4 regions of the Lacimicrobium alkaliphilum genome follow, and region 1 is predicted to be linked to each of the others. Evidence: predicted binding sites of a transcription regulator. Region 1 holds the regulator's gene; each other region holds the start of a gene.
What was found. The regulator sigma-54, encoded in region 1, starts transcription at its own class of promoters, with help from an activator protein. The targets are predictions, from matches to a motif close to GTTGGCACGNNNNTNGNNT.
Positions count from the first base shown of each region.

Region 2: the regulator sigma-54 is predicted to act here: its motif matches at 1,350-1,368, upstream of AT746_RS07295 (PEP-CTERM sorting domain-containing protein).
Region 3: the regulator sigma-54 is predicted to act here: its motif matches at 1,791-1,809, upstream of glnA (glutamate--ammonia ligase).
Region 4: the regulator sigma-54 is predicted to act here: its motif matches at 1,455-1,473, upstream of AT746_RS14240 (YggN family protein).

Region 1 covers NZ_CP013650.1:681,460-684,640, reverse strand. The annotation lists gene lptB (LPS export ABC transporter ATP-binding protein) at 1-299, shown strand, start outside; gene AT746_RS03245 (RNA polymerase factor sigma-54) at 387-1,862, shown strand; gene hpf (ribosome hibernation promoting factor) at 1,885-2,172, shown strand; gene ptsN (PTS IIA-like nitrogen regulatory protein PtsN) at 2,185-2,628, shown strand; gene rapZ (RNase adapter RapZ) at 2,625-3,181, shown strand, end outside.
Region 2 covers NZ_CP013650.1:1,610,093-1,613,273, reverse strand. The annotation lists gene AT746_RS07305 (tetratricopeptide repeat protein) at 1-31, opposite strand, end outside; gene AT746_RS07300 (type 1 glutamine amidotransferase domain-containing protein) at 423-1,100, opposite strand; gene AT746_RS07295 (PEP-CTERM sorting domain-containing protein) at 1,427-2,257, shown strand; gene AT746_RS07290 (hypothetical protein) at 2,433-2,912, opposite strand; gene AT746_RS07285 (DUF4386 domain-containing protein) at 2,934-3,181, opposite strand, start outside.
Region 3 covers NZ_CP013650.1:160,757-163,937, forward strand. The annotation lists gene typA (translational GTPase TypA) at 1-1,417, opposite strand, end outside; gene glnA (glutamate--ammonia ligase) at 1,872-3,181, shown strand, end outside.
Region 4 covers NZ_CP013650.1:3,145,587-3,148,767, reverse strand. The annotation lists gene AT746_RS14250 (response regulator) at 1-903, shown strand, start outside; gene AT746_RS14245 (PAS domain-containing protein) at 906-1,424, shown strand; gene AT746_RS14240 (YggN family protein) at 1,587-2,360, shown strand; gene AT746_RS14235 (methyl-accepting chemotaxis protein) at 2,481-3,181, shown strand, end outside.

The DNA of each region.
Region 1 (3,181 bases):
GCAGGCGGGTAGAGATTGCCAGGGCACTGTCTGCCAACCCCCGCTTTATTCTGCTTGATGAACCTTTTGCCGGTGTCGATCCCATATCAGTCAGTGACATCAAGAATATAATCCGCCATCTTCGGGACAGAGGCATCGGTGTGTTGATTACCGACCACAATGTACGTGAAACCCTTGATGTTTGTGAGAAAGCCTACATTGTTAGTCATGGGGAGTTAATCGCCCAGGGAACCGCAGATGAAGTACTGAATAACAAGCAGGTCAGAGATGTATACCTGGGTGACCAATTCAAGCTATAGTTAGAGAAAATGCCGTGCGGATATTTGTATGAGAACAGAAGCCGGAATACCCGTAACCAAGGCCCTCGGAACCAGAATAAGAAGTAAATGAAGCCTGCATTACAGTTAAAATTCAGCCAACAACTTACCATGACGCCTCAGTTGCAGCAGGCGATTCGCCTGTTGCAACTGTCCACGCTGGATTTACAACAGGAGATCCAGGAGGCGCTGGAGTCTAATCCGCTGCTGGAGACAGAAGAATCTGCCGATCAGAATACGGAAGAGCGCCGCGATGCCGACAGCCTGAATGGTGAGTCCAACGAAGCCAGTAACAGCAAAGACAGTGACAGCATCGAAACCGGCGAAGCCCTGGAAAAGCAGGAGTTGCCCGAAGATCTGCCGATGGATACTACCTGGGATGAATATTACAGCGCCTCATCGGCACCCGGTTCTTCTGCGGTCAGTGCCGCCGATGACAATATCTATCAGGGGGAAACCTCGGACAGCATTCAGGATCATTTGCTCTGGCAAATGCGTCTGACCCATTTCAGTGACACCGACCAGGCCATTGCCATGGCCATTATCGACTCTATTGACGATGTCGGTTATCTGACCGTCACCACTGAAGACATCCTGCAAAGCCTGGACAATGAAGAAGTAGAACTGGATGAAGTAGATTGTGTACTTAAACGCATTCAGATGTTCGACCCTGTTGGCGTCGGCAGTCGCAGCGTACAGGAATGCCTGCTGGTACAATTACGTCAGTTCCCCCCTGAAACGCCATGGCTGGAGCAGGCAAAATCACTGATCCTCGAATACAGTGATCTGCTGGCCAGCAAAGATTACCGCACCCTGATGCGCAAAGCCCGGCTTAAAGAGGATGAACTGCGTGAAGCCTTACGTTTATTACAAACCCTGAACCCCAGGCCAGGCAGTGCCATCGCTACCAGTGAACCGGAATATGTGATCCCCGATGTATCGGTAGCCAAGAAAAATGGCCGCTGGACCGTAGAACTGAATCCCGACAGCTTGCCTAAACTGAGTATCAATCAGCAATACGCGGCGATGAGCAAGAATACCAGGAACGCCAGCGACAGCCAGTTTATCCGCTCCCATATGCAGGAAGCCAAGTGGTTTATTAAAAGCCTGGAAAGCCGCAATGACACCCTGCTGAAAGTGGCAAACTGTATTGTGCAGCAGCAACAGGGCTTTTTCGAATACGGCCCCGAGGCCATGAAGCCTATGGTGCTCAACGATGTTGCTGAAATGGTGGATATGCACGAGTCCACCATCTCCAGAGTGACCACGCAGAAATATATGCACACACCAAGAGGCATTTTTGAGCTCAAGTATTTCTTTTCCAGCCATGTGGCCACAGAAAGCGGCGGCGAATGTTCCTCCACCGCCATTCGTGCTCTGATCAAAAAACTGGTGGCGGCAGAAAAACCCGCCAAACCCCTGAGCGACAGCAAAATTGCACAGTTGTTGGCCGAGCAAGGTATTAAAGTTGCCCGGCGAACAATAGCAAAATACCGGGAATCCCTGTCGATTCCCCCGTCCAACCAACGCAAAAGCCTGTTATAGGCGAACAAGAGGAAGAGGCATTATGCAAATCAACCTTACTGGACACCACGTTGAAATTACCGACTCTCTTCGAGATTACGTTGACTCAAAGTTTACAAAGTTGGAGCGACATTTCGATCATATCAATAATGTGCATGTGATACTGAACGTCGAAAAGCTCAATCAGAAAGCCGAAGCGACACTGCACCTGCATGGCGCGGAAGTCTTTGCCACTTCCGAACACACTGATATGTACGCCGCTATTGATGGCCTGATCGACAAGCTTGACCGACAGGTGATCAAACACAAAGAAAAGATCAAGCGACACTAAAACTGACTCCGCATGGAAATTAAAGACATCCTGACCCCTGACTGCACCATCTGTGCAGTTCAGGGCACCAGCAAGAAACGCATCTTCGAGACCATCAGCGATGTGGCCGATCAACATCTGCCCGACATTGACCTCGACCCTATTCTTACCAGCCTGCTATGCCGCGAAAAAATGGGCAGCACAGGCATTGGCAATGGCATTGCCATTCCCCATGGCCGCCTGGCCGGGCTGGACAAAGTCATGGCCGTGCTGATCACCAGTGACGGGCCCGTGGCCTATGACGCCATCGACAACCAGCCGGTGGATATTTTCTTCGCCATTTTAGTGCCTGAAGAACAAGCCCAGGGCCACTTGCAGACCCTGGCCACCATCGCCGCCAAACTCAATGACAAGGACGTGGTAAAACGCTTACGCCACGCTAAAACCAATCAGGAACTGTACGAGGCCATAGTGTGAAACTCATTATCATCAGTGGCCGCTCCGGCTCCGGTAAATCCATCGTGCTGCGCTCTCTGGAGGACCTGGGCTACTACTGTGTGGATAATATTCCGGTCAACCTGCTGCCCACCCTCACCCATACAGTGGTGGATGAATACGATCAGGTAGCAGTGAGCATTGATGTACGTAACCTGCCCAAAGATCCCGAAGAGCTGGTAGAGATACTCGATTACCTGCCTGCCACCTGGGAACTGATGATTTTATACTTAGATGCCAGCGACGATGTGCTGATCAAGCGCTTCAGCGAAACCCGCCGTCTGCATCCTCTGTCCAAGCGCAGTAAGTCCCTGACTGACGCCATCCAGTCTGAAGCGGTGTTACTGGCCCCTATCGCCGAACGCGCCGATCTTTATATCGATACCGGTGAACTGTCAGTACACCAACTGGCCGAACTGGTGCGTGAACGTATTCTGGGCAAGAAAAGCTCGCGTCTGGTGCTGGTATTTGAGTCCTTTGGCTTTAAACACGGTATTCCTAAAGATGCCGACTACGTATTTGACGCCCGCTTTCT
Region 2 (3,181 bases), 930 kb from region 1:
TTCGCGTTCCTGAGCCTTGTTTGCCGCTCACATTCTCCTCCTGAAAACATTCGCCAGGATCTCACCTCAGTGTTATTAGGTGAGCCTCTGCCTGAAACTGTAGTGCCGACGTGTAACAGCCTGATGTCAATCATAGGAAAAATTATCCGCGATCCCTGACTATCGTCTTTGCCATAAACATCTAACTATCCCATCCATAAAGGGTCAAGGTTTTTGTTTGTACGCTTCGCCATACCGCTGCGGGTTATAGTAGTGATGACAGCAGAGGTACTGATATTTATCACTCTATGCCAGAGGGTCTGGCTACCACCTCTTGATGGCGGCTTTGAGATCTGAAAGCGTCAGCAAGATAATCTTGGGTGAGGTAATCTGGCGGGCTCAACAGCCTGAGTGCCGGACATCCGACACCCAGTGATTCTGGTTTATTGCAATTGCTTAAGCAATGCTCTGGCAGTATCGGCGGAAGATGCCGGGTTCTGACCGGTTATCAGGCGGCCATCCACCTGCACAAAGCTGGCCCAGTCATCGGCTTTTTTATAACTGCCTCCCAGTGCTTTAAGTTTGTCTTCAAGTAAAAATGGCACAACTTCTGTCAGGTTCACCGCCGCCTCTTCACTGTTAGAAAAACCGGTAACAGATTTACCCTTTATCAGCGATACGCCCTGATTGGTCCTGACTTCAGTAAGCACGGCAGGAGCATGGCACACCGCTGCCAACGGCTTATTGGTGAGCAGGGTCTGAGCAATAAGGTCAACAGAATGTTGATTGTGGGTCAGATCCCATAAAGGCCCGTGACCGCCGGGGTAAAAGACCCCGTCAAACTCTTCAGGATTTATTTCACTGAGCTTTTGTGTGTTGGCAAGCTGCTGTTGCGCCTGTTTATCCTGGTCAAAACGGCGAGTGTCTTCGGTCTGAAAATCTTCACCTTCGCTGTTTGGGTCAAGGGGCGGCTGACCGCCTTTAGGTGAAGCCAGCACCACCTCGGCACCAGCATCCTTAAACACATAATAAGGGCTGGCAAATTCCTCCAGCCAGAACCCGGTTTTCTCGCCGGTATCCCCCAGCTTGTTGTGTGAGGTCAGCACCATCAGTATTTTCATCTTTATTTAATCTCCTGTTTTCTTATATGGCAGAGCCAAGTCTATGAAGACTTAAAAGATCTGCAGTACAAAGTTATTAAAAAGACAGACCATTTGTATTGTTGATTCAGTAGAATTTAGATCACAAAAACCACCTTAATCATGCCCTGTACTGCTGACGCTGTCAGTATACTTAACAGATTGCTCAAATCGTAGTAAAAGTGTCATACAAAAGAGAAAAAAAACACATTAAAATCAAATAATTAAAATATAGGCCCGGGACTTGCTTAAATTAATCGTTTTTTAACGATATATACCATTTTAATAGTGAATAATAAGGAAAAATTATGTTGTCAAAATATACTGTTCCGGTGACTTTGGGGTTATTGGCGTTAGCAGGTTTTAGTTCTTCAGCGCATGCTGGCGTAATAACGCAAAGATCAGCCATTGAAACAGTTATCCTCGCTGATACATCAGGCAGTCATTTACTGGAAACCGATACGGCCAATTCAGCCTATACACAGAGTTATGAAGATTCATCCACAAGCCTTGCTCTCAGAGCTGACACGTCAACTGGTGTTGTGGGCGCCAGTTCGTATTCTAAAGGTGGCTCCGGGCAGGCACTGGTAACCATTTTCGATACTATTGAGTTTTCCGGTTTACTGACACCGACTACTATCAGCTACAACTTCGGTGTTGATGGCAGTTTTTATACAGATTCAATCTTCGATTCAGCTTACTTTCAGTCTTATGTCAGAATTTACGACATTACCGGCATGCAGAGCTGGCTGGAAACCGAATCATTCTTTGGCATTTTTGACGATACAGATCCGGTAGAGAGTGCCAATGAAATCAGCTATACCGGATTTTATCAAAGTGCTCAGGACGGTGATTATGGTCTGTACTCTTTTGATGAGGTATTAAGCGGTTCTTTTGTCGCTGAGCAAGGCAGAACCTATGGTGTTGCAATTCTCGCCAACGCCTATGCCTCTGGTGACAACGCCTATACAGACTTTCTCAATACCAGCACCTTCAGCTTTACCGATCTGGGCGGAGCAACCTTTACATCTGGCTCTGGTGCTTTTCTGAGTCCGACGTCAGTTCCTGAGCCATCGAGCCTGGCGATCTTAGGTTTAGGGCTGGCCGCGCTTGGTTTCCGCCGGATAAAGCAATCCTGAATGATGCCTAAAAAGGGTTGTTGTTAAACATGCCTGCGCGGGTGTTGTCTGAAATATCCTTGCAGAAAATTAACTTCAACCCACTTTCACCTGTTCACGACAATACCATATCAGACCGGTCTGGCAGGCTTGTCAGCAAAGACGGACAATGAACATAAGTCAGGAGTTTATAGTATTACCTAAGACTCCGTGGCGATGGGTTTCTGAGCCCGGCCATTGCGGCTGTTCGGCTCTCCCAGACCTGATACGTGCCTAGCGCATAAAGCAGGCCGATAGTTAAACAAACCCCTGAGCTTACCAGCCAGAATGTCAGGCTGTTTTCGGGAAACATTGGCATCAGCCAGATAAAGGCGACACCGCGGATCAGATAAATTGCAGAGATGGCACACAAACCTGAACGAAGCAAAGGTAACCGGGTTATGACCCTTGCACCTGATAAGGCATAGAGTGACCAGACCAACAGCACCACAACCAATACTGAGGTGACAATGGTCGGGTACCAGAGTCCCTGCTCAGCCATACTCGCCATTTGCTCGCCAGCACCAAAGAAACGATACCAGTCACCGCCAAAAACAATACAACCCAGATGGGCCAGGGCCGCTGCAAAGCTGCAAATAGCGCCAATGATTAAGAGTGTATTTTTATCTGATTGCATGTTTTTTCCTATGATGGAACATTAATAAGCGACTCCTTTACTAACATTTCGTTGCCATTCCCGGGCGTCGACGCCCTTAAAAATTAACCACAGGGCAAAGGTGAGCTCTGCGATTAAAGAAAGTATCAATATGGGGAATACAACACCAGACAGAGAAGGAGCGATTAGCAACGTAAGGCTGTTGGTCAGATAGCTTAATCCGGCAACGATCATTAACGCTCCGATAAACCTTGGAAAATAGTCAGCACAATAGAGCAGCAAGCCATATC
Region 3 (3,181 bases), 520 kb from region 1:
GGTAGATCAGACCACTGCCCGAGGTCAGGGTCATAAAATCGGTCTGGAAGCCGATCAGACCACGGCTGGGTACGAAAAAGTCTATACGAACCCGGCCTTTACCATCAGGGTTCATATCGCGCATTTCTGCTTTACGCAGGCCCAGTTGCTCCATGATGGCACCCTGGTGTTCCTCTTCGATATCCACAGTCAGCATCTCAAAGGGTTCCATGAGTTGCTCGCCTTCTTTCCTGAGAATAACTTCCGGGCGCGATACGGCCAGTTCATAACCTTCACGGCGCATATTCTCAATCAGTACACCAAGATGCAGCTCACCACGGCCGGAAACACGGAATTTATCCGGGTCGACGGTTTCTTCAACACGCAGGGCAACATTGTGTTTAAGTTCGGTTTGCAGACGTTCAAGGATCTGTCTTGAGGTCACAAACTTGCCGTCCTGGCCGGCAAAAGGAGAGGTATTGACCTGGAAAGTCATGGTCACGGTCGGCTCATCAACGGTCAGTGCCGGCAGGGCCTCAACCGCATCTACGGCACAAACCGTATCGGAGATCTTCAGTTCACCCAGGCCGCTGATGGCAATGATGTCACCGGCGGAGGCGCTCTGGGTCTCATTACGATCCAGGCCCAGATAACCGAATACCTTGCCAATTTTGCCGTTACGCTTGCTGCCATCGGCACCAACAATAGTCACCTGCTGGTTGACCTGAACCTGGCCCCGTTTCAGGCGGCCAATACCAATAACCCCAAGATAGCTGGAATAATCCAGCTGGGAAATCTGCATCTGCAGTGTCCCTTCAGGATGGGCATCAGGCGGGGAGACTTTTTCCACAATGGCTTCAAACAGCGGGGTCATGTCACCGCCAGTGGCGGATTCGTCCATACTGGCCCAGCCCTGCAATGCAGAAGCGTAGACAACCGGGAAGTCCAGTTGCTTATCATTGGCGCCAAGGTTGTCAAACAGATCAAAGACCTGATTCATTACCCAGTCAGGGCGTGCACCAGGGCGGTCAATCTTGTTGATAACCAGAATAGGATTGAGGCCATGAGCAAAAGCTTTCTGAGTCACAAAGCGGGTCTGCGGCATGGGCCCGTCAACGGCATCTACCAGCAGCAGTACCGAGTCAGCCATGGACAATACCCGTTCCACTTCGCCACCAAAATCGGCGTGCCCCGGGGTATCAAGAATATTTATCCGGTAATCCTGCCAGTTAATAGCGGTGTTCTTGGCCAGAATAGTGATACCGCGCTCTTTTTCCAGTGCGTTTGAGTCCATCACCCGTTCATCAGCATCTTTGCGGCTGTCCAGGGTACCGGACTGCTGCAGCAGTTTGTCTACCAGGGTGGTTTTACCGTGGTCAACGTGGGCGATAATGGCGATATTCCTCAGTTTATCAAGTGAGGTATGTTGTGAACTCATAATGCATTTCTCAGTAAGTGGCTTGGCAAAGACAGAGCGGATCGCTGCGCAGATGTGCAGAATTTAATCGAAAGCCGTTTTTCAGGCGGCGGATTGTACAGTTTTATCGCATAGACCAAAAGCAATAAATGCGTTTACCAAGAATAGCAGGGCAATGATGACCTTTCGATGACAATTATTTGCTGTCATCAATATTTATGCAGGCTGGCATATTGCACCAAATTGGAATTCGGCTACCTTTAGGTGCAACCGCCACAGATTTATAGTCCATAATGGTGCAAGGATGCACTAAAATGGTGCCTCTTATTCTTGAGAGGTCAGTGGTTAGCGGATTATGCACCGGCGAAGTGCGGCCTGTAGCCAAGTCAATGTGATTGGCACGATTATCGCTTCATCAGGAGAACTGAGCGTATCACGTATAAATCAGCCTTGAAATTTTAACCTGGAGGACAGTATGTCAGTACAAAAGGCCCTGGATCTTATCCAAGAGAGCGAAGCGAAATTTGTAGACCTGCGCTTTACCGATACTAAAGGTAAAGAGCAGCATGTTTCTATTCCTTGTTCACTTATTGACGAAGAATTTTTTGAAGAAGGCAAGATGTTCGATGGTTCATCCATCTCCGGCTGGAAAGGCATTAATGAATCCGACATGATCCTGATGCCAGTTCCTGAATCCGCAGTACTGGATCCTTTTTCTGAAGAAACTCAGGTGAATATCCGTTGTGATATCGTTGAACCTACGACTATGCAGGGTTATGACCGTGATCCGCGCTCTGTGGCCAAGCGTGCAGAAGAATATCTTAAGTCGACCGGTATCGGTGATACCGTGCTGATTGGCCCTGAGCCAGAATTCTTTATGTTTGATGATATCCGCTTCCATACTGATATGGCCGGTTCATTCTATGAAATTGATTCCATGGAAGCCAAGTGGAATTCAGGCGCCGATATTGAAGGCGGCAACATGGGCCACCGTCCCGGCGTCAAAGGGGGTTACTTCCCGGTTCCACCCGTTGACTCAGCCCATGACATCCGTACCGCCATGTGTCTGGTGATGGAAGAAATGGGTCTGCATATCGAAGCCCACCACCACGAAGTGGCAACCGCCGGGCAGAACGAAATTGCCTGTCGTTTCAACACCCTGGTGCTCAAGGCTGACGAGATCCAAATCTACAAGTATGTGGTACATAATGTGGCCGATGCCTACGGTAAAACGGCGACCTTTATGCCCAAGCCGCTGGTAGGGGATAACGGTTCAGGTATGCACGTGCACCAGTCCATCAGTAAAGACGGAAAAAACATCTTTGCCGGTGATAAATACGCCGGTTTGTCTGAAGAGGCGCTGTACTACATTGGCGGCATTATCAAACACGCCCGTGCTATCAATGCCTTTACCAACGCCTCTACCAACTCATACAAGCGTCTGGTACCCGGCTTTGAAGCACCTGTGATGCTGGCCTATTCGGCCCGTAACCGTAGCGCGTCAATCCGTATTCCTCATGTGAGCAGTGCCAAAGCGCGTCGCATTGAGGTGCGTTTCCCGGATCCCACAGCCAACCCTTACCTGGCCTTCACTGCCATGATGATGGCTGGCCTGGACGGCATTCGTAACAAGATTCACCCTGGCGATGCCATGGACAAGGATCTGTATGACCTGCCTGCCGAAGAAGCGAAGGAAATCCCAACCGTTGCTTCTTCTCTGGAAATGGCACTGGATGCATTGGATGCAGACCGTGACTTCCTTAAAGAAGGCGGCGTGATGTCAGA
Region 4 (3,181 bases), 1.9 Mb from region 1:
GCCAAGCACGGTGAGGAAGCCATTGCCGCGCTTAAGGAAGGTAAGGGCCAGTTGCTGCTGCTGGATCTGAATATGCCGGTGATGGATGGTTATCAGGTGCTGGAAACTATTCAGGCACAGGGGCTGAAAACCACAGTGATTGTGATCTCCGGTGATATTCAGCCCGAAGCCCATGAACGGGTCAAGCGGCTCGGGGCGCTGGATTTTATTGAAAAACCGATCAAACCTGCCACTTTTGAAAAATTGCTGGTGAAACACCGGATCACCCAGAACCAGCAGGAACAAGACAAACCCGAACTGGCCAGCCTGGATCCTGAAATCAGGGATATTTATCAGGAAATCACCAATATCGCCATGGGGCAGGCCGGGGATCACCTGGCCCGGATCCTCAACGTATTCGTTAAGCTGCCCATTCCCAATGTTAATCTTATCGAAGCCTCAGAACTGCATATGATGTTGCAGGATATTGAAGACAAAGACACCGTGTCTGGTATCTGTCAGGGTTTTGTGGGGCCCGGGATCTGTGGTGAGGCACTGTTTATTCTCAGTGACTCCAGCTTTAATGATGTGGCGAAAATTCTCAATATCTCCGAGGAAGTGGATGATCAGATGCAGCTTGAGTTGCTGATGGATGCGGCCAATATCCTCATAGGTACTTGCCTGAATGGCCTGGCCAGCCAACTGGATATGCATTTCAGCCAGGGGCATCCGGAGGTACTGGGGCAACATCGCAATATCACCGAGCTGATTAATATCAATAAAACCCGTTGGCGCCGTACCCTGGCCATTGAGCTGAGTTATGGTCTGGAAGGTTACCAGGTGCATTGCGATCTGGTGTTGCTGGTTACCGAGGAGTCCATGGAGACCATGAATAACAAACTTTCTCATCTGCTGGAGGACTGAGCATGACCGATGAAGCACTGAACGATTTAACAGAGTTTCACTGGATGATGGACATGCTGCAAACCGTTGATGTGGGGTTGGTGGTATTAAACCGCGAGTTTGAAATTAACCTCTGGAACGGTTTTATGGAAAGCCACTCCGGTTTGTTGCCCAGTCAGGTAAGGGGCAAGTCGCTGTTTGCGCTTTTTCCGGAGGTTAATGAGGCCTGGTTCCGTAATAAAGCCAGGCCGGTGTTTGAACTGAAAAACCGGGCCTTTATTATCTGGGAACAGCGCCCCTTTTTACTCAGGTTTCCCAACTACCGGCCCATTACCGGTACTGAAGATTATATGTACCAGAACATTACCCTGTCACCCCTGGTCAGCACTACCGGCAAGGTTGAGAATATCTGCATGATGATCTACGACGTTACCGATGTGGCGGTGGGAAAGAAGGTACTGGAGTCCACCCAGGTTATCCTCAGTGAACTGAATGAAAAAGTGGCCGAAAAGACGGTACCAGCCAATCGCGTTAATGACTGATGCAGTGTAACCTGTTTTTTACTGCACTGGTCTGGCATGCCTTTGTCATCCGTTTGCGGCGTAGCACAATACTGTCAGATAGAATAAAAACCTTATTTATATTATTCCCATGATCAGCCCGTTAAGGGAGTATAATTTGTTATCGTATCTGTCAGAGAGTGTATGTTGAGAGCCCTGGTCTGTTCGTTATTGTTGTTGGCACTGCCGGTGCAGTCTGCGTTTATGTGCGAGGCCGACCTGCAATTTGGTCTGGTGGTCAACGACCGGCATATTCGCGTCACAGAAGACACCCGTACCTTGTATCAGATCAACGGTACCGAACAGTTAATTGTGCACGGCGAATGGATCACCCTGGATGAGCAGGCACAGCAGCATCTGAAAGAACTGGCAGAGGGTCTGCGTTATGCCGTTCCCAAGGTCATACTGCTGGCCAGCGAAGGGGTAGATCTGGCTATTGGTACTATCGACCACGTGTATGTGGGTCTGGTGGGCAGTGAACATGACAGCTATCAGCGTCTGCAGGATGCCCTGTGGAAAGTGCGAACCAAAGTTAAAACTAAATTTATCCGTGCCAGCAGTAACTATTATATTGGTCCCCGCAGTCTGGAAAATGTCGATGAGTTGATGGATCCAGAGCTGGAGCAGGAAATCGAGCAGGCGCTGGGTACCTCAGTGGGCGGCATTCTGACGGCTATTGGCGGGCTGGCCTCGGAAGGCGATACCAACCTGGAACGTAAGATGGAAGATTTATCCACCCGCCTGGAGACTATGGGCGCGGAGATAGAGCGTCGTATTGCCCCCCAGGCCGACACGCTGCGTAAAAAAGCTGAGTGGTTCTGCAATGAAATCCAGCGTCTCGACGGTATTGAAGAAGCCTTGCGCGAACGTGTTCCTGAACTGAAGGCTTATAACCTGATCGTAACCGGCAAATCTTAAGAAAATCGGTTTCAGGCCGTTAATGGAATGGCTATTACATGATTTACATCATGTTTTAATTGTACGGTGTTGAGGTACTATGTTTACCCTACAGTCGGTGTCCGTTGCGCGGGAGAAACTATGTTCAGGGATCTTTATCTTTTTGTTGAGAAAACCTTCTTTGCCACACTAACCCGCAAGATCGTTGGCAATGTAACGTTTCTTTTCCTGTTTCAGGTATTAACCCTGTGGCTGGCATTTTCTGATGCATCCTGGACAGAATCCCCGACTCTGTTATTCAGCCTGGCCATTGTCAGTGTCATGGCGTTCCTGTTTACCCTGTTTTACCTCACTTATCTTATTGTTCGTCCGGTCAGGGCCATGGTCCGCAATCTGGATGAAATCAATCACAAGCAGGGCGATCTCAAAGGCCGGTTACCGGCCTTTACCTATGATGAATTCAGACAGTTATCCGGGGGTTACAATACCTTTGTCAGTAACCTGTCCGTATTGCTCAAAGACATCAGCGAGCACGCCCGCCTGGCCAGCGAAAAGAATCAAGCAGTACTGGGAAAAATCAATAATACCTCTGCCAATGCCGCCGATCAGGACAGTATCAGCGACGAGATCTTCGCCTCCAGTCAGCAGGTGAATGATGAGATTCAGGCCATTGTCAGCAAGACCGATGAGGTGGCACAGTCCACTGATGAGAATCTCAGCGCCGCCACCGCCTCAACCCGGCAGTTATCGTCCTTATCCAGGGATATTGGCGATATTGACGAACTGCTGCGGGCGTTCGATCAGACTGTCGGCGGCCTGAAGGATAATGCCTCCAGCATTCG